Regions from separate parts of the Anaerobacillus sp. QJM3NY_17 genome, predicted to be linked through region 2. Evidence: predicted binding sites of a transcription regulator. Region 2 holds the regulator's gene; each other region holds the start of a gene.

Region 1 (5,266 bases), 920 kb from region 2:
TGATATTTATCCTTTAGATACTCTTCCGCTTCGTTATTTTTAAAAGAACGGTAGGCGTTGCTCACTTTCATTGCTGGTAAATCGTCATCAAGTAATGCAATAGAGAATCTACCATTTTTCTCTTCTATCATGACATCTGGAACAATGTAGGATGGTTTATCAATACCCCACTTTGATCCTGGACGAGGATCGAGATCAGCTACTATATCCGCAGCCCGCTGTATCTGCTCCACAGGAACATGAAATTCTCTCGAGAGTTCACGATATTTCTTTTCTGCTAGCGCTTTCAAATGATAGGAAACAAGATCTCGAGCAAGCTCGAAAATTTCTCCCGACTCATTTAACTGTAAAAAGAGACATTCGGAAAGAGAGCGCGCCCCTATACCTGGTGGGTCAAGTAATTGAATCTCTCTAATGGCTTCAGTGATCTCAAAGTGCTCGACATCAAAGTAATTCATTACCTCCGTCTCATTTATTCTTAAGTAACCACTTTCATCAATATTATCAATTAAATAATGCACAACGGCTTCCCTTTTACGTGGAAAGTGTAGACACCTCGCCTGATCGTGTAACTCATCATGCAAACTTTTTCTTGTTTCAGCGTATTCGAGTGGATCTTTTTTAAGCCCCGTATCATAAGAGCGTTTTGAAGAACGAACGCCACCATCCCATGAAGGGGAGTGTAATTCAATTAATGGATTTTCAAGAGCCTGTTCTTTCACGTACTCCAGTAATTCGACCGTAGAATATTGGAGTATAGAAATCGCTTGATGCAACTGGGTTGTCATGACTAATTTCGTTGTCTGCTTTTGTATCAATCCTAATTCCATCGCAATCCCTCCACCTTCATCATACTATATCGCTTCATTTTATGGTATGAAAAAAATGAAAATGACCAGAATTTTCTGTTTTTTAAAAGGGGATTTTGACACCATTTTTAAAGAAAATGATGAAATAGCCCGTCCCTTAGTCAAATTTCTACATAAACTGTCTTATAGAGAGAGAAAAAGGAGGCAAATGCCATGGATTTAGCTGTATATGGAATTGCTTTGCTTCCAGTCATCATTGGAGTTGTACACCTTTTTAAGGTGTTTGGTTTTCCGGTAAGGTTCTTACCGATTCTTTCCATTGGAATCGGAATTGTAATGAGCCACATTTATGTTGAACCGGAAGACTTCAAAAAAGCCTTCTTTATAGGATTATGGCTTGGACTATGCGCTACTGGAATGCACTCAGGCTTCAAACACACGATGAGTGGAGCAATCAGCAAAGGACATGACGATGACAAAGATAAGCCCTGTTAGAAGGTAAGACTGATCGCAAGAAGAGTGGACGAGTTCTACTCTTCTTTTTTTTCTGTTCAAAATGAAGGATACTATTCATTCCCTGGATCTAAGCGAACAAAGATGACATTTATCATAAAAAAATCCCCTTCACACTAGCGAAAGGGATTGGAATTATGTATTTGGTGCGCCCGGAGGGATTCGAACCCCCGACTGACGCGGTACCGGAAACCACCGCTCTATCCGACTGAGCTACGGGCGCGCTTCATTAGCGCAAGGATTATTATACGATATGCCCCCTTTTTTTGCAAGGTGAATTTCATAGCTTCCAAGTGACGATCAATGAGTAATCAATAGTGTATAAGAGCATTTTATCTATACCATGTTAATGAACGCTGTTGCTTTTTTGCTCTGGTGAACGGTGAGATATTAACAATATTGGCCAAAGCTATTATCCAAACATTTCATTCATATCATAGAAAAGGTATCGCTTCAGTTCTTGACGTCTCACCTGTCTCATAGTAAAGTTATACCAAACATATGTTCTGTTAGGTGGAGATGATCATGTTCCAATTAAGTAAAGAAGAAACGAAGGCATTAAGAAACTACCTCTTACTTCCTTACCTGAAAAGAGTGCTGGAAATTGACACGAAATGGGTGAACCATTCGAAAATGAAACTTCCGCGCCCTTATCTGGAACTAATTCATGCCGCTATAACGTTAGCCTCCTCTGACTTAAAATGGGCAAAAGCAATGCTTCATGATAGAGGAATCCGCGTCTATATAGAAGATACGAAAGAAGATGTTGTGATTTGCAAAGTATATTGTCGAGGTTACAATCAAACATACCGCTATTCTTCCATTCAAATACGTAATCAGGTAGAAAGACGAATTTTAGCCTACTTTTTAGCAGACGATCGATTAAAAAAAAGGAACATTCGCTCTGTTTAAAATAAAGGGATGCGGGGAAAATGGGTGTATGTGGTTAAAGAAAAATCAAACCCTTTTCATCGATTAAAAAATAGGACAGCACTTTATTTGACCTATACTGACCTTTTAGGTATGATGAACATACAGCAACTACATATTCCACAAATATAAGGGAGGAATTTAAAATGGTTTTAATTCCAACGGTAATTGAACAAACAAACCGCGGTGAGAGAGCGTACGACATTTATTCTCGTCTTCTTAAGGACCGTATTATTATGCTAGGAACAGCAATTGACGACAACGTATCAAACGCAGTCGTTGCACAACTTCTTTTCCTTGCTGCTGAAGACCCAGATAAAGACATCTCACTTTATATCAACAGCCCTGGTGGTTCAATCACTGCAGGTATGGCGATTTACGATACTATGCAATTCATTAAGCCAAAAGTATCAACAATCTGCATCGGTATGGCTGCTTCAATGGGTGCCTTCCTACTTGCTGCTGGTGAACCTGGTAAGCGCTATGCTCTACCAAACAGTGAAGTAATGATTCACCAACCGCTCGGTGGTACTCAAGGTCAGGCTTCTGACATTGAAATTCACGCAAAACGCATCATCCAAATGCGCGAGAAGCTAAACAAAATTCTTTCTGAGCGCACAGGTCAACCACTTGAAACAATCGATCGCGACACAGATCGTGACCGTTTCATGGAAGCGACTGAAGCGAAAGAATACGGCTTGATTGATGAAGTAATGGAAAAGAAAGCATAAGATAGACCCTAAAAAGCCTTTCCCAACAATGTAGGGAAAGGCTTTTTCTTTCTTAGAATAGGCGTTGTTTTTGAACCATCTGCTATTTGAGCAGCCAATGAACCACAATGGATGATCCCACTCTCTATAACTCTATTCTCTTAAGAATGTTTCGCAACGTTAACAATTTAATGCAAAACAAAAACCTGGCACACAGCCAGGTTTTGCTAATCTTTTTGAATAAAATCAATTAATGAAGACATCGCATCTTCTTCATCATTACCATCAACAGTTAAAATAACAGAAGAACCAGTACCAACAGCAAGGCTCATGATGCCCATGATGCTTTTGGCATTAACTTTTTTACCGTCCTTCTCAAGGAAGATATCCGAGTTAAATCGGTTTGCTTCCTGTACAAACAGAGCTGCTGGACGTGCCTGTAATCCTGTATCCAAAGTAACCACAACTTCTTTTTGAATCACTTGTTCATTCCTCCCCTTATTTAAAACAGTCGATCAGAACACCAGAAGCGCTATACCAGTTTCCCTTGCACTCGCCACTTTCAAACTAAAGCTATGATAGCTCGTTTTGTGGCCTCTCGATTTTAAATTTACTAAAGTGTTAAATTACCTAAAAAAGTAAGCGCTATCTCGAAAGGTGAAAAATTTAGAAAAACGCTATTTCCAATGCTTTCATTAAGAAAAATAGGGTTTTTCTTTGAAGATTCATGCTATCTATTGTACTGCTAGAAAACAACCTTCCACCATTATAGGTGGAAGCTTTTTTCTAACTTGTCCGAAAGGCTTAGGAGATCGGTTTACCATCACGAAGCTTATCAGCAATCTGGTCAATCTTTCGTAATCTATGATTGATTCCTGATTTACTAATAGCTCCTCCAGTAACCATCTCACCGAGTTCTTTCAGTGTAACATCTTGATGCTTCACGCGAAGTTCAGCGATCTCTCTTAACTTATCAGGAAGAATTTCTAAACCAACTTCCTTTTGGATGAAGCGAATATTCTCAACCTGTCGAAAAGCCGCGCCTACCGTTTTATTCAAATTAGCCGTTTCGCAATTCACGATTCGATTAACAGAATTCCGCATGTCTTTCATAATGCGTACATCCTCAAAATAGAGCAGCGCCTGATGGGCACCGACAACACTTAAGAACTCCGTAATCTTCTCGCCTTCTTTGATATAAACGATATACCCTTTCTTTCGCTCAAGCATTTTCGCATTTAATCCAAATTCATTCATTAAGTTACAAAGCGATTCCGTATGCTCTTCGTACATTGAGAAGATCTCAAGATGATAAGAGGTTTCAGGATGATTGATTGATCCCCCCGCAAGAAATGCTCCTCTTAGATAAGAACGTTTGCAACAAGACTTCTTGGTAAAATCCTTTGAGATTACTCTAGTGAACGTAAAGGCGTTATCCATTATACCGAGATCTTCAAGGAGATCTCTTGCTTTGGCTGAGACACGGACAATGTATACATTGTTTTTCTTCAGCCTCATTTTTTTACGGACAAGTAGTTCAACATCGAAGTTGTATATCCGCTTAATGAGCGTATAAATTCTTCTTGCAATGGCAGCATGTTCAGTCGGAATGTTTAGAATCAGCTGTCTGTTACCAAACGAGATCGATCCATTCATTCGAATAAGTGCTGCTAGTTCTGATCTTGCACAGCAAGGTTTACTTTCTAACTGCGTCAATTCTTTCTTTGTATCAGCAGCAAATGACATTGCCATCCCCCCTTTTTCATGCAGGGGCCCCACTGACCCATCATGATCTTTTATCGTCTAATAAGGATAAAAGAATCGATGATATTTCCTTCGCATCATGGCGTACATATTTCTCATCGTATTGAATAATTTTATCACTGATTACATGAAAACCAAAGCTCTTTAGACGATTTTCGTCATATTGCACAACCTCTGCTCGTTCTTGTGCATAACGTTTTGCATAGAAAGATGGAATCATTTCCTCATTTACAATAATCGTATCCATAAGTTTATAGCCGATGTGATCAATGAGTGCCTGCACGTGGTCACTCGCCGTATAGTTTTCCGTTTCACCTAGCTGAGTCATAACGTTACAAACATACACTTTCCTTGCCTTAGACTGCTGAATTTCCTCAGCAATGCCCGGAACAAGTAAATTCGGTAGAATACTTGTATATAGACTACCTGGCCCAAGAACAATCAAATCAGCTTCACGAATAGCTTGTAGAGATTCGGGGAGCGCTTTGATGCCTGGTGGTGAAAGAAATACCCTCTTAATTGCTTTATTTACCTTTGGAA
Region 2 (5,266 bases):
CCGAAAGGCGTAGGCGATGGATAACAGGTTGATATTCCTGTACCACCTCCTTTCCGTTTGAACGACGGGGGGACGCAGAAAGATAGGGAGAGCGCGCTGCTGGAAATGCGCGTCCAAGCGATTAGGCTGGTGAATAGGCAAATCCGTTCACCGTGAAGGCTGAGTCGTGATGGCGAGGGAAATTTAGTACCGAAGTCCTTGATTCTACGCTGCCAAGAAAAGCCTCTAGTGAGGAAAAAGGTGCCCGTACCGCAAACCGACACAGGTAGGCGAGGAGAGAATCCTAAGACGATCGGGAGAACTCTCGTTAAGGAACTCGGCAAAATGACCCCGTAACTTCGGGAGAAGGGGTGCTTCCTCGGGTTTATAGCCCAGGGGAGCCGCAGTGAAAAGATCCAAGCGACTGTTTAGCAAAAACACAGGTCTCTGCAAAGCCGTAAGGCGAAGTATAGGGGCTGACACCTGCCCGGTGCTGGAAGGTTAAGAGGAGGGGTTATCCCTTACGGGAGAAGCTCTGAATCGAAGCCCCAGTAAACGGCGGCCGTAACTATAACGGTCCTAAGGTAGCGAAATTCCTTGTCGGGTAAGTTCCGACCCGCACGAAAGGTGCAACGACTTGGATACTGTCTCAACGAGAGACCCGGTGAAATTATAGTACCTGTGAAGATGCAGGTTACCCGCGACAGGACGGAAAGACCCCATGGAGCTTTACTGTAGCCTGATATTGGATTTTGGTACAGCTTGTACAGGATAGGTAGGAGCCATAGAAGTCGGACCGCCAGGTTCGATGGAGGCGTCGGTGGGATACTACCCTGGCTGTACTGACATTCTAACCCAGCACCGTGATCCGGTGCGGAGACAGTGTCAGGTGGGCAGTTTGACTGGGGCGGTCGCCTCCTAAAGTGTAACGGAGGCGCCCAAAGGTTCCCTCAGAATGGTTGGAAATCATTCGCAGAGTGTAAAGGCACAAGGGAGCTTGACTGCGAGACCTACAAGTCGAGCAGGGACGAAAGTCGGGCTTAGTGATCCGGTGGTTCCGCATGGAAGGGCCATCGCTCAACGGATAAAAGCTACCCTGGGGATAACAGGCTTATCTCCCCCAAGAGTCCACATCGACGGGGAGGTTTGGCACCTCGATGTCGGCTCATCGCATCCTGGGGCTGAAGTAGGTCCCAAGGGTTGGGCTGTTCGCCCATTAAAGCGGTACGCGAGCTGGGTTCAGAACGTCGTGAGACAGTTCGGTCCCTATCCGTCGCGGGCGCAGGAAATTTGAGAGGAGCTGTCCTTAGTACGAGAGGACCGGGATGGACACACCGCTGGTGTACCAGTTGTTCCGCCAGGAGCATAGCTGGGTAGCTACGTGTGGAAGGGATAAGTGCTGAAAGCATCTAAGCATGAAGCCCCCCTCGAGATGAGATTTCCCACAGCATTAAGCTGGTAAGATCCCTTAGAGATGATGAGGTAGATAGGTTCGGGGTGGAAGCGTGGCAACACGTGGAGCTGACGAATACTAATCGATCGAGGGCTTAACCTAAAATATTGGAAAGTTGTGCGTGCTATCTAGTTTTCAGGGAACACCTGAAATAAGGAAGTTCGATTAAGTGCCACCACGTCCTGTGGTGAACACCGAACGGCTAACATCCTGTTAGTCTAGTGATGATGGCGAAGAGGTCACACCCGTTCCCATGCCGAACACGGAAGTTAAGCTCTTCAGCGCCGATGGTAGTTGGGGGATCTCCCCCTGCAAGAGTAGGACGTCGCTGGGCAACATAAGAGAAGCGAGAGACCTGAGGGTTTCTCGCTTTTTTGTATTCAAAAAATGTTGAAAGCTCGTAAGAGAAAAAGCTGCAGGAAAGACAATCAAAAACTTCTTCGTAAGCTTCGTAGGGGTGGGAGAAGCAAGAAATTCGAGGAAGCAAGTGATGTCAGACCGGAGTGGATATTCGAGAGATCCATGAGGATCTGGCATCGCGCAGCTGACGAAGAAGTTCGCCGCTTATCGCGCCCCGTATGAGAACACGGAAGTTAAGCTCGAGCGCCGATGGTAGTTGGGGAATCTCCCCCTGCAAGAGTAGGACGTCGCTGGGCAATGAAGAAAAGCGAGAGACCTGAGGGTTTCTCGCTTTTTTTGTATTTCTTTCTCAACACTTTTAGATAGCTAGTTCTGTTTTAAAAGATCGCGGAATTAATTTTTCTGTTTGCATAATTGTTTTGCCTTACTATCGCAGAGTAATTCCTCAAGCATCTAAATACCTGATCGGATATATTCTCTATCTAAGCACTCTATATAATTGAGAAATAAAAGCAATTCATATAGCAGGGCTAAGAAACTTTTAATGAAAAATCTTGCTACCCTTATGTAGCAAATGAATTATTCGAGTCTGATCGTATTTTTTTTGTTTAATAGTTTTCTGAAGAAAATTTTAGTTGCTCTATTAAAAGGTGAAAACTAGAGAAAAAAGAGTCTTGGATTTATCTTAAATGGTAATGCTTTATACAGAAGAACTACGATAGGCTTGTTGCTTTGCAATCCTTGATAAAAACGTTATAATATATTTAACGTCAAATATAGTCAAAGTCAGTATGGGGACGGAGAGGAGGGAACTACGTGAGGAATGTTTCCGATATTATTGAAGCATATTTAAAGAAAATTTTAATGGTGGATGGAAGGGATGCTGTTGAAATAAAGCGAAGTGAAATAGCAGATAAATTTCAATGTGTTCCCTCACAAATTAATTATGTAATAAATACCCGCTTTACGATTGAAAAAGGCTATATTGTGGAAAGTAAGAGAGGTGGAGGGGGTTATATACGGATCGTTAAAGTTAAACCCGAAACCCACGCTGATTTAATAGACGAAATGATACAGATCGTCAAAAATCAAGTGCCACAAGTAGTTTCAGAAAATATTATTCTTCGTTTACATGAAGAAGAGGTAATTTCGGAGCGAGAAGCGAAGTTAATGTTAAGCGTACTAGATCGTACTGTGATTACTATAGAATTACCAGTTAGAGATCATCTGCGTGCGAATATGTTGCGTGCAATGCTAACTGCTTTAAAATATAAATAAATTTTATACTTTTTAGGGTAGAGAAGGAGGGTTGCCCTATGACTTGTCAGGAATGTGGTGAGCGCCCTGCTACGCTTCATTTCACTAAGATTATTAATGGTGAAAAAACAGAGTTTCACATTTGTGAGAAGTGTGCTAAGGAAAAAGGTGAGGTTGAGCCAGGCACTAACCATTTTTCTATCCATAACTTATTATCGGGATTACTAAATTTCGATACCCCTATTGAGGAGAATCCAGCTCAGTCTTTTTATAAAAAAGAGCCAATACACTGTCCAAAGTGTGGGTTGACCTATCAACAATTCACTAAGATTGGAAGATTTGGGTGTTCTGAGTGCTACAAAACCTTTTCGGATAACTTGGATCCTATACTTAAAAAAGTTCATGGGGGCAATACTGTTCACGCTGGAAAAGTTCCGAAGAGGGCTGGAGCAGCGATAGAAATTGAACGCAAAGTCCAGAACTTAAGAAGCAAAATGAAAGAGTATATCCAGCATGAAGAATTTGAAAAAGCTGCAGAAACTAGAGATTTGATTCGTTCCCTTGAAGAAAAGAGCAAATGGGAAGGGGGAGCATAATGTCACTTCAGCATTTTATCAGTGAAGCCGTAAGCCCATGGATGAAAGATGAGGGTCCAGATTCTGATATTGTCATGAGTAGTCGGGTCCGATTTGCACGTAACTTAAAGAATTATGTTTTTCCGATCGTTTCAAACAGTGAGGATAATTTACAAGTTATAAAAGAAGTTCGACAACAGTTTACAGATATTCCAGACGACCAGATTGGTGAACTTGAATTAATTGAAATGGATGAGTTAAAACCTATCGAGAAGAGAGTTCTTGTGGAGAAGCACTTGATTAGTCCTAACCTTATCGAACACTCAAATAACGGCGGCGTGCTTCTGAGCGAGAATGAAACGGTTAGTATAATGATTAATGAAGAAGATCATTTTCGTATTCAATGTCTAGTTGCAGGGTTCGAACTGAAGAAGGCGCTAAGCATTGCAAATTCATTAGATAACTGGATTGAAGGAAAAGTTGACTACGCATTTGATGAAAGAAAAGGATATTTAACAAGTTGTCCTACTAATGTGGGAACCGGCATGCGAGCTTCTGTTATGCTACACCTCCCTGCGCTTGTATTAACACAGCAATTAAACCATATTATTCCGGCTATCAACCAGCTCGGTCTGGTCGTAAGAGGTAGCTATGGGGAAGGTAGCGAAGCGCTAGGTAATATTTTTCAGATATCAAATCAGATCACTCTTGGAAAGACAGAAGATGACATCATCGAAGATTTACAAGGTGTGGTTATGCAAGTTATCGAAAAAGAACGTGCTGCTAGAAGGGCACTTCTAGATAACTCCAGAATTGAGTTAGAGGATCGTATTTATCGTGCCCTTGGTGTTCTGCAGAACAGCAGAATTATTCAATCAAAAGAAGCAGCTAAGTGTTTGTCAGATGTAAGACTTGGTATTGATTTAGGTCTTGTAAAAGGCTTATCTAAATCGATATTGAATGAATTGCTTATCCTAACGCAACCAGGTTTCTTACAGCAGTATGCTGGGGCAAGTCTTACCCCTACGGAACGAGATATCAAACGTGCTACTTTAATTAGAGAAAGACTTGAACTTGAAGATCAACTAACGAAGAATTTGGAGGGTGATGAACAATGATGTTTGGACGATTTACAGAACGTGCCCAGAAAGTACTTGCTTTAGCACAAGAAGAGGCGATCCGACTTGGCCATAACAACGTTGGTACTGAACATATCTTACTTGGGTTAGTCCGTGAAGGTGAAGGTATTGCAGCCAAAGCGTTAACAGCACTTGGACTTGGCTCAGACAAGATTCAAAAAGAAGTAGAGAAGTTAATTGGACGCGGACAGGACTCTGTTCAATCCATTCACTATACACCACGAGCTAAAAAAGTGATTGAATTATCGATGGATGAAGCACGTAAGTTGAGCCATTCCTATGTAGGTACTGAACATATTCTACTTGGCTTAATTCGTGAGGGTGAAGGCGTTGCTGCACGCGTACTTAATAACTTAGGGGTAAGCTTGAATAAAGCTCGCCAGCAGGTTCTACAATTGTTAGGTAGTAATGAAAGCTCTTCTTCTAGTCATCAAGCTGGAGGAGCGAGCGCGAATACTCCTACACTAGATAGTCTTGCAAGAGATCTTACTGTGATCGCTCGA
Region 3 (5,266 bases), 510 kb from region 2:
CATTATTTTAAGATATGCCTTTAATAAAGTAGGCAATAAAAAAAGGAACCACCTTTGGTTCCTTTAATTGGAATTGTAGTTGATGTGATAAGACGCGCGTTCTGTAAGTACGATCAGCTCGTCTGAATGCTTTTTAACATTGTTTATATCTTCTAAAGGAATTTCAAAAGTGGAGTGTGGAAGAGGGGCTGTAGCTTCGTCTGAAATGACTTTGCCCTCGCCTTTAAGTTGAAGGAGTGTCGAAGCCGTGTAATCATCGACGGTCTCCCCTCTGTGTTGAAATACAAAATCTTCGAGTTTCATGATGGTTTTATCGAGATCGTCTTGTTCTTTTTTCTCAATGATAAGATGTCCGCCTACCCATTCAGTAAGCGTGTTACGAACTTCTGTTAGCATAGTTGACGCATTCATTTTATCACCTCACTATCAAATTTCCCCATTTATACATTGGATAAACAGTACAAATGAACTTGGCAAAGAGATGATGATATACTTGTGCTATGTAAATATATAAAGGATGAATGTCATGAAAACAATAACAATCGATGAAGTTTTGGAAAGCAAGATGCTCTTATTGGATGTTCGTACACCGGCAGAATATGAAAAGTTTCATATCCCAGGTGCTGTGAACCTACCTATTTTCTCTAATGAAGAAAGAGAAATTGTCGGAACAACATATAAGAAAAAAGGAACTGAAGCAGCGAAGGAATTAGGGATTTCTCTTGTTTCGCCCTTACTTCCTGAGTTTTATAAACGAGCGAAGGAAATAACAAAAGGTAAAGAATTTGCTATTTACTGCTGGCGAGGCGGAATGAGAAGTAAAAGTTTGACAGTTATTTTTGACATGATGGGACTGCCATGCCGACAGCTAGAAGGAGGTATTCGTTCCTACAGACAAAAAGTGACGGCTGGTTTAGAATACTTAGCGAATCAGACGACACCCTATCTTGTTTTGGAAGGACTAACCGGTACATCTAAAACTGAAATACTGAATGATTTAGAAGAGAAGGGCTATCCTGTTCTTGATCTTGAGGGACTTGCAGCTCATCGAGGTTCTGTATTTGGAAGAGTTGATTTGCCTGAAAGAAGTCAAAAAGAATTTGAAGCCATGCTATACCATAGATTAGGAGAAATTGGAGAAACGTCTTATTACATCATTGAATCTGAAAGTAAGCGACTTGGAAATATTATCATTCCAGAGTTTATTTTAGAAGGCAAACAAAAAGGGACGCGTATACAAGTCCACGCCCCGCTTTCTTATCGAATTCGTACGATCTTAAATACGTATCATCCTGAACATCATCACGAAGAAATCACAGGAGCTATTAACAAAATTGAGAAGCGATTTTCGAGTGAAGATAAAGAAGTAATTGCCGATGCTCTTGCTGAGAATGACTATGCCTTGATTGTTGAACGGCTCCTGATTTATTATTATGATCCTCGTTATGAATACAAAGCATATGAGAACGAAGGTAACATTATTAACCTAACGTATGATTCACTTGAGGAAGGAACTAAACTTGTCCAGAATGAAGTAGATCGCTTCGAGATTAAGCTTCGATCAGAAGGCGAGAAAGTTTCGCTTTAATGGATTTTCTTTCTTCAGGAAGCTGTTCATTGTTATACCGTTCAATAAGGTCATCAATGCGTTTAAAATACAAGTGACTTACCCATGCGACATAGCTTCTGTAAACGGGCGACTTTAGAAAATGAATCAACATATTGTCGTCGGGGCCAAAGTAGTATGTTTTATCATCAAAGAAGGTAGAAAAGCGTCTGAAGGATAATTTGGTGAATGAGTTGTCCAATTCAAATCGAAATTTGTTGAGGGCATCCGGAATTAAACGAATTGTGAACACATCATCATTATCAAACATTTCCTTAGGCGTGGGTAAGATTAAATATGGATATTCCCGATCATCAAGGGCAATGAAGAAATCCTCAGGCGTCTCGTGACAGCTAGGCACTCGTTTGACGGTTGTTTCAACAATCAATTGATAGACTGAATCATTCATAAGATATCCTCCCTTTGTAATCTATCATCATTGTTACCGTACTAGTAAACTTGTATACCCCTTTGTCGAAAAGTAGTTATTACAATCTATTATCCAACCTCTGAAAAAATTCCTCTATTTCAAATATTACAAATATTTTTAAGAACCATATATGAATGATATTTTCCTGAGTCGTTAATCAGTTAGAAAAAAATAAAATTTGGATGAGCAAAAGACTTGAAAGTCAAAGATAGTCAAATTATAATTTGGTTACAAGGTCAAAGATAGTCAAAGTCAAAGCGAGTATCTTTCACCTTTTATCTTAATTTCATAAAATGTACGTTATATATATTATAAGGAGGCCATCATATGCTTTGTGATCATTGTCAACAAAATCAAGCATCGGTTCAACTTAATGTCCAGATGAATCAGAATAAGAAACAAGTACACCTTTGTAGTACGTGTTACGCAAAAGTGATGAATGGTCAAACTGCATCATCACCAAAAGGTCAAATGGATGAGTTCTTTCAATCCTTTATGAACCAATCAGGTCAACATGGATTTAACGCACAACAGGAGGGGCCGCAAACCGAGTTTGGAAATGGAAAAGGTGGCTTACTTGATGACTTGGGACGAAATCTTTCTGACGCCGCAAAAGCTGGATTAATTGATCCGGTTATCGGGAGAGAGAATGAAGTATCAAGAGTGATTGAGACGTTAAACCGCCGAAATAAAAACAACCCTGTCTTGATTGGGGAAGCTGGTGTCGGGAAGACAGCCATAGCGGAAGGCCTTGCTCTTCGGATAACAGAGGGCAATGTCCCTTCTAAGCTAAAAAACAAAGAAATTTATTTACTTGATGTAGCTTCACTCGTTTCAAACACAGGTGTTCGTGGTCAATTTGAAGAGCGGATGAAACAGTTAATTTCTGAGCTTCAAAGTAGAAAGAATGTTATTTTGTTCGTGGATGAATTACATCAAATCGTTGGAGCTGGATCTGCTGAAGGCTCAATGGATGCAGGTAACATTTTGAAACCAGCGTTAGCTAGAGGTGAACTTCAGTTAATTGGGGCAACCACTCTCAAAGAGTATCGCCAGATTGAGAAAGACGCAGCGCTTGAGCGTCGCTTCCAACCAGTTATGGTTAATGAGCCAACGGTAGATGAAGCCATTGAAATATTGAAAGGTTTGCAGTCTAAGTATGAAGACTATCATGAAGTCAAGTACACAGATGAAGCCATTAAAGCATGTGTAACATTGTCTAATCGTTTCATTCAAGACCGCTTCTTGCCAGATAAAGCGATCGATTTAATGGATGAAGCAGGGGCGAAATTGAACTTAACGTTTGCAGAGTCTAGCCACGATGAAATTCAGCAACGTCTAACAGAAATAGCTGCTGAAAAAAATAAAGCAGCCGAAGCAGAAGATTATGAGCGTGCTGCCAAGTTAAGAACTGAAGAATTACAGCTTGAGGAGCAGCTTGAGCAATCGCTGAAAAATAAATCAAGTGTGAATCATTTAGTGTCTCTTGAAGAGATTCAACACATTATAGAAGGAAAAACAGGTATTCCAGTACGTAAACTTCGCGAAGATGAACAAACGAAAATGAAAAATCTTGCGGATCGACTTAATGCGAAAGTAATTGGTCAGGAAGATGCCGTAAATAGAGTCGCTAAAGCGATTCGCAGAAGTCGTGCCGGATTGAAACGTCAAAATCGTCCAATAGGTTCCTTCCTATTCGTTGGACCAACAGGAGTCGGTAAAACAGAGCTATCCCGATCACTTGCAGAAGAAATGTTTGGTGATCGTGAAGCCATGATCCGTCTTGATATGAGTGAGTATATGGAGAAACACTCTGTATCTAAGTTAATCGGCTCGCCTCCTGGTTATGTTGGTCATGAAGAAGCTGGGCAATTAACCGAGCGAGTAAGACGTAAGCCATATAGCATCATATTAATTGATGAAGTTGAAAAAGCTCATCCTGATGTTCAAAATATGTTCTTACAAATTCTTGATGATGGACGATTAACTGATAGTCAAGGTAGAACTGTTAGCTTTAAAGATACGGTTATTATTATGACAAGTAATGCTGGAACGTCAGAGCGCAGAATTACAGTTGGTTTTGAATCAGCTGAAAGCTACACGGATGTGATGGAGAGTCTTGGTGGTTACTTTAGACCTGAGTTCTTGAATCGCTTTGATGGAATTATTCCATTTAAATCACTCGAACAATCCAGTCTCGTTACAATCGTTGATTTAATGATTGAAGATTTGGATGAGAGTCTCGAGGAACAGAATATTTCTCTTACAATTAGCGATGAAGCGAAAGAGAAGTTAGCTTCACTTGGCTATAATCCGCAGTTTGGTGCGCGACCACTTCGCAGAGTGATCGAAGAACATGTTGAAGATGGTATTGCCGATATACTAGTGGATGAAGGAGACCTTCAGTCAGTTACAGTTGAAGTTGTAGAAGATAAACTCGTCGTATCAAAAGAAAAATAAGTCACATTCTTGAAAGTCGTTCCAATGGAGCGGCTTTCTTTTTTATTAGCTATAGTAGCTTATATTATTGATATCTCGTTTTTTGGCTCATTCGCGAGTGAATTCAAAAAAAGAAAAGAAAAAACTTTGTTTCCATGGTTTTTTTTGTTACTTTTTTACAAAAAGAGGGAAGGTATAATTATGGTATCCTGACTGTACTTTTTCTATAGCGTTGTCGAATGGTAAAGTATTGTGACTTGTTTTGTATTTATAGGTCGAAAAGTCAGAATATTAGTTAAAATTAGTCTTCAAATCTGCTACGTTAGATAAGGAAGGTCAGGAAAGACTTCTCTACTATTTCATAAAGGAGCGAGAACAAAATGGAACTGGATCAACTAGAAATGAACCAGACGTTACAAGAAAGTCAGCCAGAAGGAAAGACAATTCCATATTTAACAGCATTGATTGGATGGAGTCTTCCCGCAATTGAGGCCTGTGACAAGTTGAATCGGCCTTTTGTAGTGGTTGGTCCTCCTGATTTTAAGGATTATGCCGAGAAGCATGACATCACTTTCGTAGGTTGGGAGTTTGATAGATTGAATGAAGGATCAGACAAACTCTATAAGCAACTTAAAGCTTTAGGCGCAGAGGTTGCTGTCCCCCTTTATGAAGAGTGTGTGGAATGGGCAGGAGCTCTGAATTCTCGCTTTAGAGAAGAGCCTAGATTATTTAACCGTTCTCTATTGTTAAGAGATAAAGGAATGATGAAACGAAAGGCACAGATGGCTGGT

The links. Region 2 encodes CtsR, which represses protease genes until heat stress. Its sites were predicted from a motif close to ATGGTCAATAAAGGTCAAACA; they were not measured.
Region 1: a site for CtsR is predicted at 2,319-2,339, ahead of clpP (ATP-dependent Clp endopeptidase proteolytic subunit ClpP). Genes of this name have one in related genera too.
Region 3: a site for CtsR is predicted at 2,269-2,289, ahead of AC0VYV_RS03525 (ATP-dependent Clp protease ATP-binding subunit). Genes of this name have one in related genera too.

Annotation. Positions count from the first base shown of each region.
Region 1 covers NZ_CM149685.1:3,584,057-3,589,322, forward strand. Annotated here, with positions in the region: gene rpoN (RNA polymerase factor sigma-54) at 1-830, opposite strand, end outside; gene AC0VYV_RS18615 (hypothetical protein) at 1,023-1,304, shown strand; tRNA gene AC0VYV_RS18620 (tRNA-Arg) at 1,467-1,545, opposite strand; gene AC0VYV_RS18625 (YhjD family protein) at 1,848-2,234, shown strand; gene clpP (ATP-dependent Clp endopeptidase proteolytic subunit ClpP) at 2,399-2,983, shown strand; gene AC0VYV_RS18635 (HPr family phosphocarrier protein) at 3,190-3,444, opposite strand; gene whiA (DNA-binding protein WhiA) at 3,767-4,708, opposite strand; gene AC0VYV_RS18645 (gluconeogenesis factor YvcK family protein) at 4,749-5,266, opposite strand, start outside.
Region 2 covers NZ_CM149685.1:126,569-131,834, forward strand. Annotated here, with positions in the region: rRNA gene AC0VYV_RS00665 (23S ribosomal RNA) at 1-1,534, shown strand, start outside; rRNA gene rrf (5S ribosomal RNA) at 1,650-1,766, shown strand; gene AC0VYV_RS00675 (CtsR family transcriptional regulator) at 2,609-3,070, shown strand; gene AC0VYV_RS00680 (UvrB/UvrC motif-containing protein) at 3,109-3,645, shown strand; gene AC0VYV_RS00685 (protein arginine kinase) at 3,687-4,742, shown strand; gene clpC (ATP-dependent protease ATP-binding subunit ClpC) at 4,739-5,266, shown strand, end outside.
Region 3 covers NZ_CM149685.1:639,398-644,663, forward strand. Annotated here, with positions in the region: gene ymzB (protein YmzB) at 64-411, opposite strand; gene mnmH (tRNA 2-selenouridine(34) synthase MnmH) at 527-1,588, shown strand; gene AC0VYV_RS03520 (hypothetical protein) at 1,551-2,015, opposite strand; gene AC0VYV_RS03525 (ATP-dependent Clp protease ATP-binding subunit) at 2,364-4,496, shown strand; gene AC0VYV_RS03530 (ATP-grasp domain-containing protein) at 4,856-5,266, shown strand, end outside.